Regions from separate parts of the Desulfovibrio sp. Huiquan2017 genome, predicted to be linked through region 1. Evidence: riboswitches for the same ligand, from Rfam matches in the RefSeq annotation. Region 1 holds a riboswitch; each other region holds the start of a gene.

Region 1 (2,195 bases):
GGCGGTCATCTTCAGGAGCAGCTTGCCTTCCTCGGATTCCCAGGGGAAGTCCTTGGTCACGTTATACGTGGGGATGGGGAAGGAGAAGATGCGTCCGTCCGCGTCGCCGTCGAGCATGACTTCCAGGAAGGCGCGGTTGAACATGGCCATTTCCTCGGCGTATTCGCCGTAGGTGGAGTCCTTGAACTCGCCGCCGATGATGATCGGTTCCTTGGCGATGTGCGCGGGCGGTTGGAAGTCCAGGGTGAAGTTGGTGAACGGCGACTGTCCACCCCAGCGCGAGGTGGCGTTCAGGTTGTGCAGCAGCTTCTGGAGCTGCTGCTTGACGTCGTGGTAGCTCAGGCCGTCGTTGCGGATGAACGGGGCCAGATAGGTATCCACGTTGTTGAAGGCCTGGGCCCCGGCCCACTCATTTTGGAGGGTGCCGAGGAAATTGACTATCTGTCCGCAGGCCGCGTCGAAGTGCTTGGCCGGGGTGGACGAGCAACGATCGCGCAGGTTGAATCCTTCGAGCAGCAGGTCGCGCAGGGACCAGCCGGAGCAGTATCCGGCCAGACCGAAGGACAGGTCGTGGATGTGGAAGTAGCCGTGGGTGTGGGCCAGACGGACTTCCTCGGGGTACTTTTCAAGCATGTACCGGGCCTGGACCGCGCCCGCCATATGCAGGATCAGCCCCTGGTAGGAATGGGTCATGTTCGAGTTTTCGTTGACCCGCCAGTCGACGTTGTTCAGGTAGCTGTCGGTTACCTTGGCGATGTCCAGGAACGCTTCGTCCTGGGAGCGCAGTTCGCGCCGCTTTTCGCGGTAGATGATGTACCGCTCGGCCACTTTGAACAGGCGGGCATCCATGAGGACTTCCTGGACCATGTCCTGGACCTGTTCCTGCTCGGGGATGTCCACATCCGTGAGCTTTTTTTCCACTTTTCTGGCCAGCCGGTCGGCGAGCAGCGGGTCCTTGATGCCGCTGCCCTGGAGGGCCTTGAAAATGGCGTTGCCGATCCGTTTGGTGGACCAGGTCTCGATGCATCCGTCACGCTTGAGGATTTTGCTGGGCATTGAATGTCTCTTGCAGGCGTGAGACGCGGAAGGGTGCGCGCCGCACGAGGTGCGGCCGCAACAAAATCGCCTGCATTGTCGCCGATGAACGGATCTCGCGGCAGCACCGCGAGTCCTGACGACGGTTGTCGGGTAATACGCATTCTTGTCCGCATGCGGGTTCCGCGAACCGCATTCGGCAGGAAACGCTTCAGGTAGGTCTTCTGGCTTTCCCCGCCCGGCCCGCCTTCCCGCCTTGCGGCAGTGGCATGTTGGGCTGGACATTCTTACGGGGATCACAGCGGCGGGACCGCTCCGGCTTCGCACCGGATTCCCTGTTATGGCCCATGGCCACCTGAAGGACATCTGGAACGGCGTAAGACTAGCCAAAGGATTGGCGAAGCGCAAGAGCGGATTCGCCGTGATGGACGATTCATCTCAGCCGCACAGCTCCGGGACGCCTCGGAGAATGTCTAGGCATACGTCGGCATTATTGAGTGAATACAAGTGGATGCCGGGTGCTCCCAAGGCGAGTAGTTCGTGGATTTGCCGTCGGGCGATCTCCACTCCCTTGCGCCGCACGGCCTCGTCTCCGCCGGTGTCGAACGCCTCCCGGATTTCCAGGTAGAGCTTGAGCGGAATGTTTGCTCCGCACAGCGACAGGATGCGATCCAGGGACTGCATGGCCAGGACCGGCAGGATGCCCGGCACCACGGGATTGTCGATGCCCCGGGAGCGGAGCCGCCGCACCATGTCCTGGTATCGACGCACGTCGAAGAACAATTGGGTCACGCCGAATTCCGCACCGGTGTTGAACTTGTGGCAGGTCCAACGCAGGTCGTCGTCGATGGACGGGGACTCGGGGTGGGCGTCTGGGTAGCAGGCCGCGGCCACGCCCATCTCCGGCCATCCCCGGCGCACGAAATCCACCAAGTCCGAGGCGTGCCGGAAATCCTTCCAGGCTCCCGTCGGATCGTTGCCAGGCATGTCTCCGCGCAGGGCCAGGACATCGCCCACGCCCGCTGTCAGCAATCGGTCGATGTACTCGGCCACGCTCCGCTTTTCCGCGCCCACGCAGGTCAGATGCGACATGACCGTCAGCCCGAACCGCCCGTGCACCTCGGCCGCGATTTCCAGCGTGTTGTCCCGGAACGAGCCTC
Region 2 (2,195 bases), on a different contig from region 1:
TGTCCGCTGGCAGGCTGCGTTCACTTTTCGCAGGGCGGTCTCCAACTCGGTCTTCCAGACGTTGCGTCCGTCCACCAGCCCCAGGGAGAGGGTCAGATGCGACGGCAGCTTGTCGAGGATCTCACCGAGTTGGCCGGGCCCCCGGACCAGGTCCACGTGCATCCCGTTCACCGGCAGGGACAAGGCCAGATCGAGGTTGTCACCCAGGGTGCCAAAATACGTGGCTAGCAGCAGGCGCGAACTGACGGCGGCCGCCCTGAGGCGGGAGTAGGCCGCGCCAAACGCCCGCTTCGCCTCCTCCGAAAGATCGGTGCACAGGATCGGCTCGTCCAACTGAATCCAGGTGCAGGTCCCGTCGAGTTCGGCGATGATCCGGCAATAGGCCTCAACCAGCCCGTCGAGGTGAGCCCACCGGTTGCAACCGCCGGTTTCCTTGGCCAGCATGAGGAAGGTGATAGGGCCGACCAGAACCGGTTTGGGGGAATGCCCCAGTTTGCGGGCAGACTCGACGGCGTCGAACAGCCTTGAGCCGGTCTTGGCAAAGGTCGTGTCAGGGGCCAGCTCCGGGACGATGTAGTGGTAGTTGGTGTCGAACCACTTGGTCATTTCCATGGCCGGGATGCCCTTTTCGGCATTGCCCCTTGCCATGTTGAAATACGTGGTCAAATCGATTTCGCCTCCGGACCAGCCGAAACGCGGCGGGACCGCGCCCAGCATGGCCACAGTGTCGAGGACGTGGTCGTACAGGGAAAAGTCGCCGACCGGGACGAGGTCGAGCCCGGCATCGGCCTGGATGGCCCAGTGACGATCCCTGAGCCCGTCGGCGGTGGCGACCAGTTCGGTCTCCCCGATCTCGCCCCGCCAGAATTGTTCCAGGGCCCATTTCAGTTCCCTGTTTGCCCCCATGCGGGGAAAACCCAAAACGTGCGCGTGCATGTCTACTCCATGGTTGAGAGTGAAAGACAAGGAGCGCATCCCGGCAACGGGCGATGAGCCGAAACGACATCATGCCGTCCTCTTTGCTCTGCAACACCAGCCCGCTCGCGAGTCCGTTCGCGCTCCGGCAAGACGTCTTCTGGCTTCCGGCCCCATCATGTTGAATCCCTTCCCGAATCCGGTGGTCATCAACGGGTATTGCCGGTTACAGCGGCGCGTCCGCAGCGGCTTCTCACCGCTTTCCGTTTCTTGCCAAATCCATATATCAAGATATTTTGATATATACTCTTGCCGGGCTTTGCAAACCTTTTCCCGCCTCGTCAGAGAAAACACGAACGGACGATCTCCGATTGCCCATATCTTTTGCCCGTCAACCACAAGACGTTCGCATTGCACCTACCCGATACACCGCGTTCCCCCCCTTGGCGCCCCTGTCATCGACTCGAACACAGCCTTCCGCCTGGTTTTTCAGACTTTCAAGCTGTACCCGGGACATTGAAGCCTCATTATGAACGCCAAGAAAAACACGCGCTCACTGTGCGACAAAATCTGTTGCCGCCAGGGCCTCCCTTTCGCTCGCCCCTATTCCCGTCAGGTCCCTGTTCGGCTGTGGGGCAAGGCCAACCACGGCTCAAGGCTCACTCGCATCCCCCTTGTCCCGGAGCGCGGCGAGTCGGAGATCAATCCACTATTTTTTCGTGACATTGATAGTAACTTTCAATATCAAGCAGAAGGCACGGCGGTTCGATACGGCTGATTCATAAGTGGAACCGTTAATTGTGAAAAGAATGTCTCCAACAGCCCGGCGCAGATATTCGTTATCAGAATCATGATTTGTGTATTTCAGACGCTACGCATAACCCACTGGTACAGCCATGACCGAAACAATCGAAATACGCCACGCCATCCCCGGCCGTATCCGCTACAGGATCAACGGACTACGACGCAACCAGGACCTGGCCCGGCAAATGACGGACAGCCTGCTCCGGCTCGATTTCATCGAGACGGTCAGGCCGAACCTCAAGTGCGCGAGCCTGGTGGTCTCGTTCACGCCCGACGAAACGCTGCCGCTCCGGATCTTGGACGCCCTCCGCGAAGTCCTGGGGATCACCCCAGCCCTGCGCGAACTGCCTATGGCCGGGGTGCCGGACTGCGCCTCCCCGCTCTGCGAATGCCGGGCCTGCCAGGCTACCCGCACCGGCTGCAATCCGGTCAAGGGAGCGTTCAGACGATTCGCCGTCATCAGCACGGTTATGGGT
Region 3 (2,195 bases), on a different contig from region 1:
GCCAGTCCCAGCTCTGCGCCCTGCGCCCGGACCTCAAGATCGAAACCCTGCGCGGCAATCTGGACACCCGGCTGAACAAGCTGTTGAACGGCGATTACGACGCCATCGTCCTGGCCACCGCCGGGCTCAAGCGGCTGGGCATGTCCGCGCCCAAGCAGGAAATCCTGGGGCCGCCGGAGTTTCTGCCCGCCGTGGCCCAAGGCGCGCTCGGCATCGAGTTCCGCTCGGCCGATGATGAGGTGCGCGGCCTGCTCGCCTTCCTGGACCACGCTCCCACCCGCTATCAGGTCCTGGCCGAACGGGGCTTCCTGACCGGGCTGGACGGAGGCTGCCAGGTGCCCATCGCGGCCTGGTCCGAGATTGAAGGCGAGACCCTCCAGCTGACCGGCTACGTCGCGGAGGTGGACGGCTCCACGCCCATCCGTCGCACGGTCGAAGGCAACGTTCGCCACGCCTGGGACCTGGGCATGATCCTGGCCGGGCGGGTGCTCGAAGCGGGCGGCAAGGCCATCCTCGACGAGGTCTACGCCCGGGAAACCAAGTAGCCGAAGCGACAACGACGATTCTACCATCGATAAATATTTGCATTTCTTTATATGAAAAAAGTCAACAAGATAAAATTGTTAGGTGAGCGCCAGCCGCGCGGACCGCTCAAAGCCCTAAAGGTTTCCCAATATTCACCGATAAAAGCGGCAAGAAATATGTTCAATGCTCCATGGAAGGAGGTACGAATCATGGAAATTGCCGGTTTGGAAACCCAGGGCCCGAATCTGTCCGAACAGATCAAGTCAATTCGCAAGGTTCGTCTCCAGCGCGAGGTGCTGGAGAATCCCGAGGTGGCCCGCGAACTCGTCAAGGTCGAGTCCACGGGCACATACAACACTCGAGGCGACATCGTTCAAGCCGTCTCCACCGACTTGGGGGATGCGTAGTGCGCACCGACTCATCCAAAGAATAAGGGCCGACCGGAAATTCCGATCGGCCCTTATTTTTTGGATGACGCCCGTCAATAGGCACGAACGGCCCCCTTGACAGTCTTTGCGCTTCACTATATCAATATATATAGATATAGTAAGACAAGAAACGGAAAGCGGTGAGAATCCGCTGCGGACACGCCACTGTAACCGATATTGCCCGGCCGAAGCCACTGCCCACGAGGCGGGAAGGCGAGGCCCGCACGGGCCGGGAGTCAGGAGACGTCTTGTCACGACAGCCGACGCGAGGTCGGCGGAAGGGGCGGCTCCGTGTATGGGCGGTCCCCGAAAAAGTCGATGAAAACCATCCGTCAGCTTCCGCCCCCGACGCGCGGAAGCCCGTTCCCGTCTTGCGGCTTACCCTGATGCCGCCCCGGCATGCCGCCGTCCGCAAGGATCGGCACGCAATCGGGGTCCATGTCCGACAACTCAAGACAAAAAGGAAAAGACCATGACCAAAACATTCGCATCCGCCACGACCCGCGATCTGCCCCCGTTCCGGGCGGACCACGTCGGCAGTTTCCTGCGCCCGGAATCCGTCAGGACCGCCCGTCTGCGCCTGCAGGCCGGGGAAATATCCGAAGACGACCTGCGCGCCGCGGAGGACGCGGCCATCCGGGACCTGGTGGAGAAACAAAAGGCCTGCGGCCTGCGGGCCGTCACGGACGGCGAATTCCGCCGCAGTTGGTGGCATCTGGACTTCTTCGCCGGGCTGGACGGCCTGCGGAAAAAGACGACCAGCACGGGGTTCGCCTTCCACGACGTCCACACCCGGGCGGAGAGCGTGGAGTTGGTGGATGAAATCCGGTTCGGCGCCCACCCCATGCTGGAACATTTCGCCTTCCTGCGGGATTGCGCCGGAACCCACACGGCCAAGATGACCATCCCCTCCCCGGCCATGCTTCACTTCGTGCTGGCCGTCCGGGACGAGCGGTTCGCCCGGCCCGCCTTTTACCCCACGGAGAACGCCTTCACCGAGGGCATCGTCCAGGCGTACCGCGACGCCGTGGCCGCCTTTTACAACGCGGGATGCCGCTACCTGCAATTGGACGATACCAGTTGGGGAGCCCTCTGCTCCGTCGAACAACGGGCGGCCATGCGAGAACGGGGCATAGACCCCGACGGGCTGGCCGAACGATATGTGGACATCCTCAACGCGGCCATAGCCGAACGCCCGGCCGACATGACGGTGACCATGCACATCTGCCGGGGCAACTACCG
Region 4 (2,195 bases), on a different contig from region 1:
CCGCGCCGAAGGCCGCGCCCGAGGATACGCCCAGGGTGAATGGATCGGCCAGGGGGTTGAGGAGCAGCCCCTGGAAGACCGCGCCCGCCATGGCCAGGCCGAAGCCCACGGCCAGACAAGTCAGGATGCGCGGCACTCGGACGTCGAGGAGGATGCCCGCCGTGGTCGAGTTCAGGGCGTCCGCCGCCCCCCGCAATCCGCTTGCCAGGCCGTGCAGGACCTCGCTCGGCGGGATGTGGATGACCCCCAGGGCGCAGGCGGCCAGGGCCAGCCCGGCCAGCGTGGCGGCGAGCAGCCCGACGATCAGACCATTGCGCAATGGAGTGCGGGAGGCGGCGTGGATCATACGGTTATTTCACGCCCGGGCGCGGGGCCATGGCGTCCTTGACGTGGGCCACGTACAGTTCGGCCCAGGCGTCGAGCATGCCCAGGCCGGTCAGGTCCGGGGTGACCTTGTATCCGGCCTTGGTGAGCTGGACCTTCCACGAGTCGTCCTCGTCGCCGGCCATGTCGTTGGAGGCATGGTCGCCGGCCACGATCATGAACGGCTTGAGCAGGATGTTCTTCTTGCCCGAATGCTTGAGCGCCACGGCCATGTCGGAGAAGGCGGGGAACCCTTCGACACAGCCGATGTAGATCGGGTAGTCGTAGGTTTCGCGCATGACCTTCTGGAATTCCGAGTAGATGCCGGTGGAGAAGTAGTCGTTGCCGTGGCCCATGTAGACCAGGGCGGCGTCCATCTTGCGGGCACGGTCCACATCGGCTTTCAAGGTCTTGGCCGCAGTGGCCAGATCCTCTGTATAGGGATGAGCCTCGCCGGGCATGCCCAGAGCCGGGCGGCCCAGAGCCAGCCGGACAAAGGGCGCATGGCGCGGCTTCAGGGTGCGAATGGACCTGAGAGAGCCGACCAGGGTGATCAGGTCGTGGAACTCCTCGCCCGCGAAGACATGCAGGGACTGCACGGTGATGTCGCGGTAGCCGTCGTTCTGGAGGTCCGCGATGGTCGCCAGGGGGTGCTTGACGTACAGGACTTCCTCGGGGATGTCGGCGTGCGCCTTTTTCCAGGCCGCGTCGTTCTGGCGCTCCTGCCATATCTTGCGGATGATGTTGGAGGTGAAGGCCAGCCGCACAGGCACGCCGGGGTTGGCCTGTTCCACTTTGGCCTTGATGTTCAGGATGGATTTGACCGCTTCGGGATAGGAAGTGCCGAAGGCGGCCAGGACCACGGCCTGTTTGGCCGGGCCTTCGTCGTGGTGCCCGGCCTGGGCCGGGACGGCCAGGAGCAGGGCGAGCAGCAGGAAGACGGCGTTTCTGACGAACGTCATGATGTTCTCCGATAAAGGGCGGGTGGGGAAAGAAAATCCCCTTCCTCTTCGAATTTAGAGGAAGGGGATCCGTATTTTCCCTTCTATACCTCAGCGGCAAGCCCACGTACCACCGCGGCAAGTCCATGTGATCGCTCCAGGCAGGTCTTCCGGCTGGTCCCTCCCGTTTCCGCCTTCCCGGGGCAAGCCCCAGTGGCATGTGTGGAAATGGTTCGGCAGAACGTCACGGCGGCGGGTCCGCTCCCGATTCGCACGGGATTCCCTATTGAGTCCGAGGACACCTGAAGATTGTGAACTATGCTCCGGAGGGCGTTTATGTCAAGGACGACCGTGCGTTCCTGGTGATACGTTCCTGGAACTGCTGGATCATCTCCTCGGCGTCGATGACCAGGGCGTCGGATTCGCCCATCATACCGTAACCCAGGATGGGTATGTTGAAGATTTCCTGGACCGGGACGGTGAAGCCGGTGATGACCACCTGTTGCTGCCTGAGGACCTCATCCACCAGGATGGCGCCCTTGTAGTCGCCTACTCGGACCACGATGGCTTGGGCCATCTCGATGTTGTCGATCTCCGGGGTTAGCTCAAGGAGGTCGGCCAACCGGAGCAGGGAATGAATCTCGCCGCGCACGTCCACGGTTTCACGGCCGTCCGGCAGTTCGACCACGTCGTTGCGCCGGGGCATGTAAATCTCGACCACGTCGCGGCTGGGCATGATGAAGGTGTCGCCGCCGACCTTGCAGACCAGGGCGTCCACGATGCCTTCGTTGGCCGAGCGGTCCAGCGGAATGGAAATGGTGAAGGCCGCGCCCTTGCCCAGCTCGCTTTGGATGGACACCTCGCCGTCCAGGGCGACCTTGATGGCGTTGA

What was found. Region 1 has a riboswitch for cobalamin ahead of J0909_RS03565 (ribonucleoside triphosphate reductase). Riboswitches for the same ligand answer to the same signal wherever they lie in the genome.
Region 2: linked by a shared signal. The riboswitch ahead of metE (5-methyltetrahydropteroyltriglutamate--homocysteine S-methyltransferase) and the one ahead of J0909_RS03565 (ribonucleoside triphosphate reductase) in region 1 are both predicted to bind cobalamin.
Region 3: linked by a shared signal. The riboswitch ahead of J0909_RS07555 (5-methyltetrahydropteroyltriglutamate--homocysteine S-methyltransferase) and the one ahead of J0909_RS03565 (ribonucleoside triphosphate reductase) in region 1 are both predicted to bind cobalamin.
Region 4: linked by a shared signal. The riboswitch ahead of J0909_RS16020 (sirohydrochlorin cobaltochelatase) and the one ahead of J0909_RS03565 (ribonucleoside triphosphate reductase) in region 1 are both predicted to bind cobalamin.

What each region holds. Positions count from the first base shown of each region.
Region 1 covers NZ_JAFMPN010000003.1:187,950-190,144, reverse strand. Annotated here, with positions in the region: gene J0909_RS03565 (ribonucleoside triphosphate reductase) at 1-1,056, opposite strand, end outside; cobalamin riboswitch at 1,233-1,409, opposite strand; gene J0909_RS03560 (methylenetetrahydrofolate reductase) at 1,474-2,195, opposite strand, start outside.
Region 2 covers NZ_JAFMPN010000016.1:17,016-19,210, forward strand. Annotated here, with positions in the region: gene metE (5-methyltetrahydropteroyltriglutamate--homocysteine S-methyltransferase) at 1-936, opposite strand, end outside; cobalamin riboswitch at 1,054-1,239, opposite strand; gene J0909_RS14295 (heavy metal translocating P-type ATPase) at 1,812-2,195, shown strand, end outside.
Region 3 covers NZ_JAFMPN010000007.1:161,637-163,831, forward strand. Annotated here, with positions in the region: gene hemC (hydroxymethylbilane synthase) at 1-545, shown strand, start outside; gene J0909_RS07550 (hypothetical protein) at 735-932, shown strand; cobalamin riboswitch at 1,058-1,218, shown strand; gene J0909_RS07555 (5-methyltetrahydropteroyltriglutamate--homocysteine S-methyltransferase) at 1,426-2,195, shown strand, end outside.
Region 4 covers NZ_JAFMPN010000019.1:78,321-80,515, forward strand. Annotated here, with positions in the region: gene J0909_RS16015 (FecCD family ABC transporter permease) at 1-346, opposite strand, end outside; gene J0909_RS16020 (sirohydrochlorin cobaltochelatase) at 351-1,325, opposite strand; cobalamin riboswitch at 1,448-1,625, opposite strand; gene J0909_RS16025 (chemotaxis protein CheA) at 1,639-2,195, opposite strand, start outside.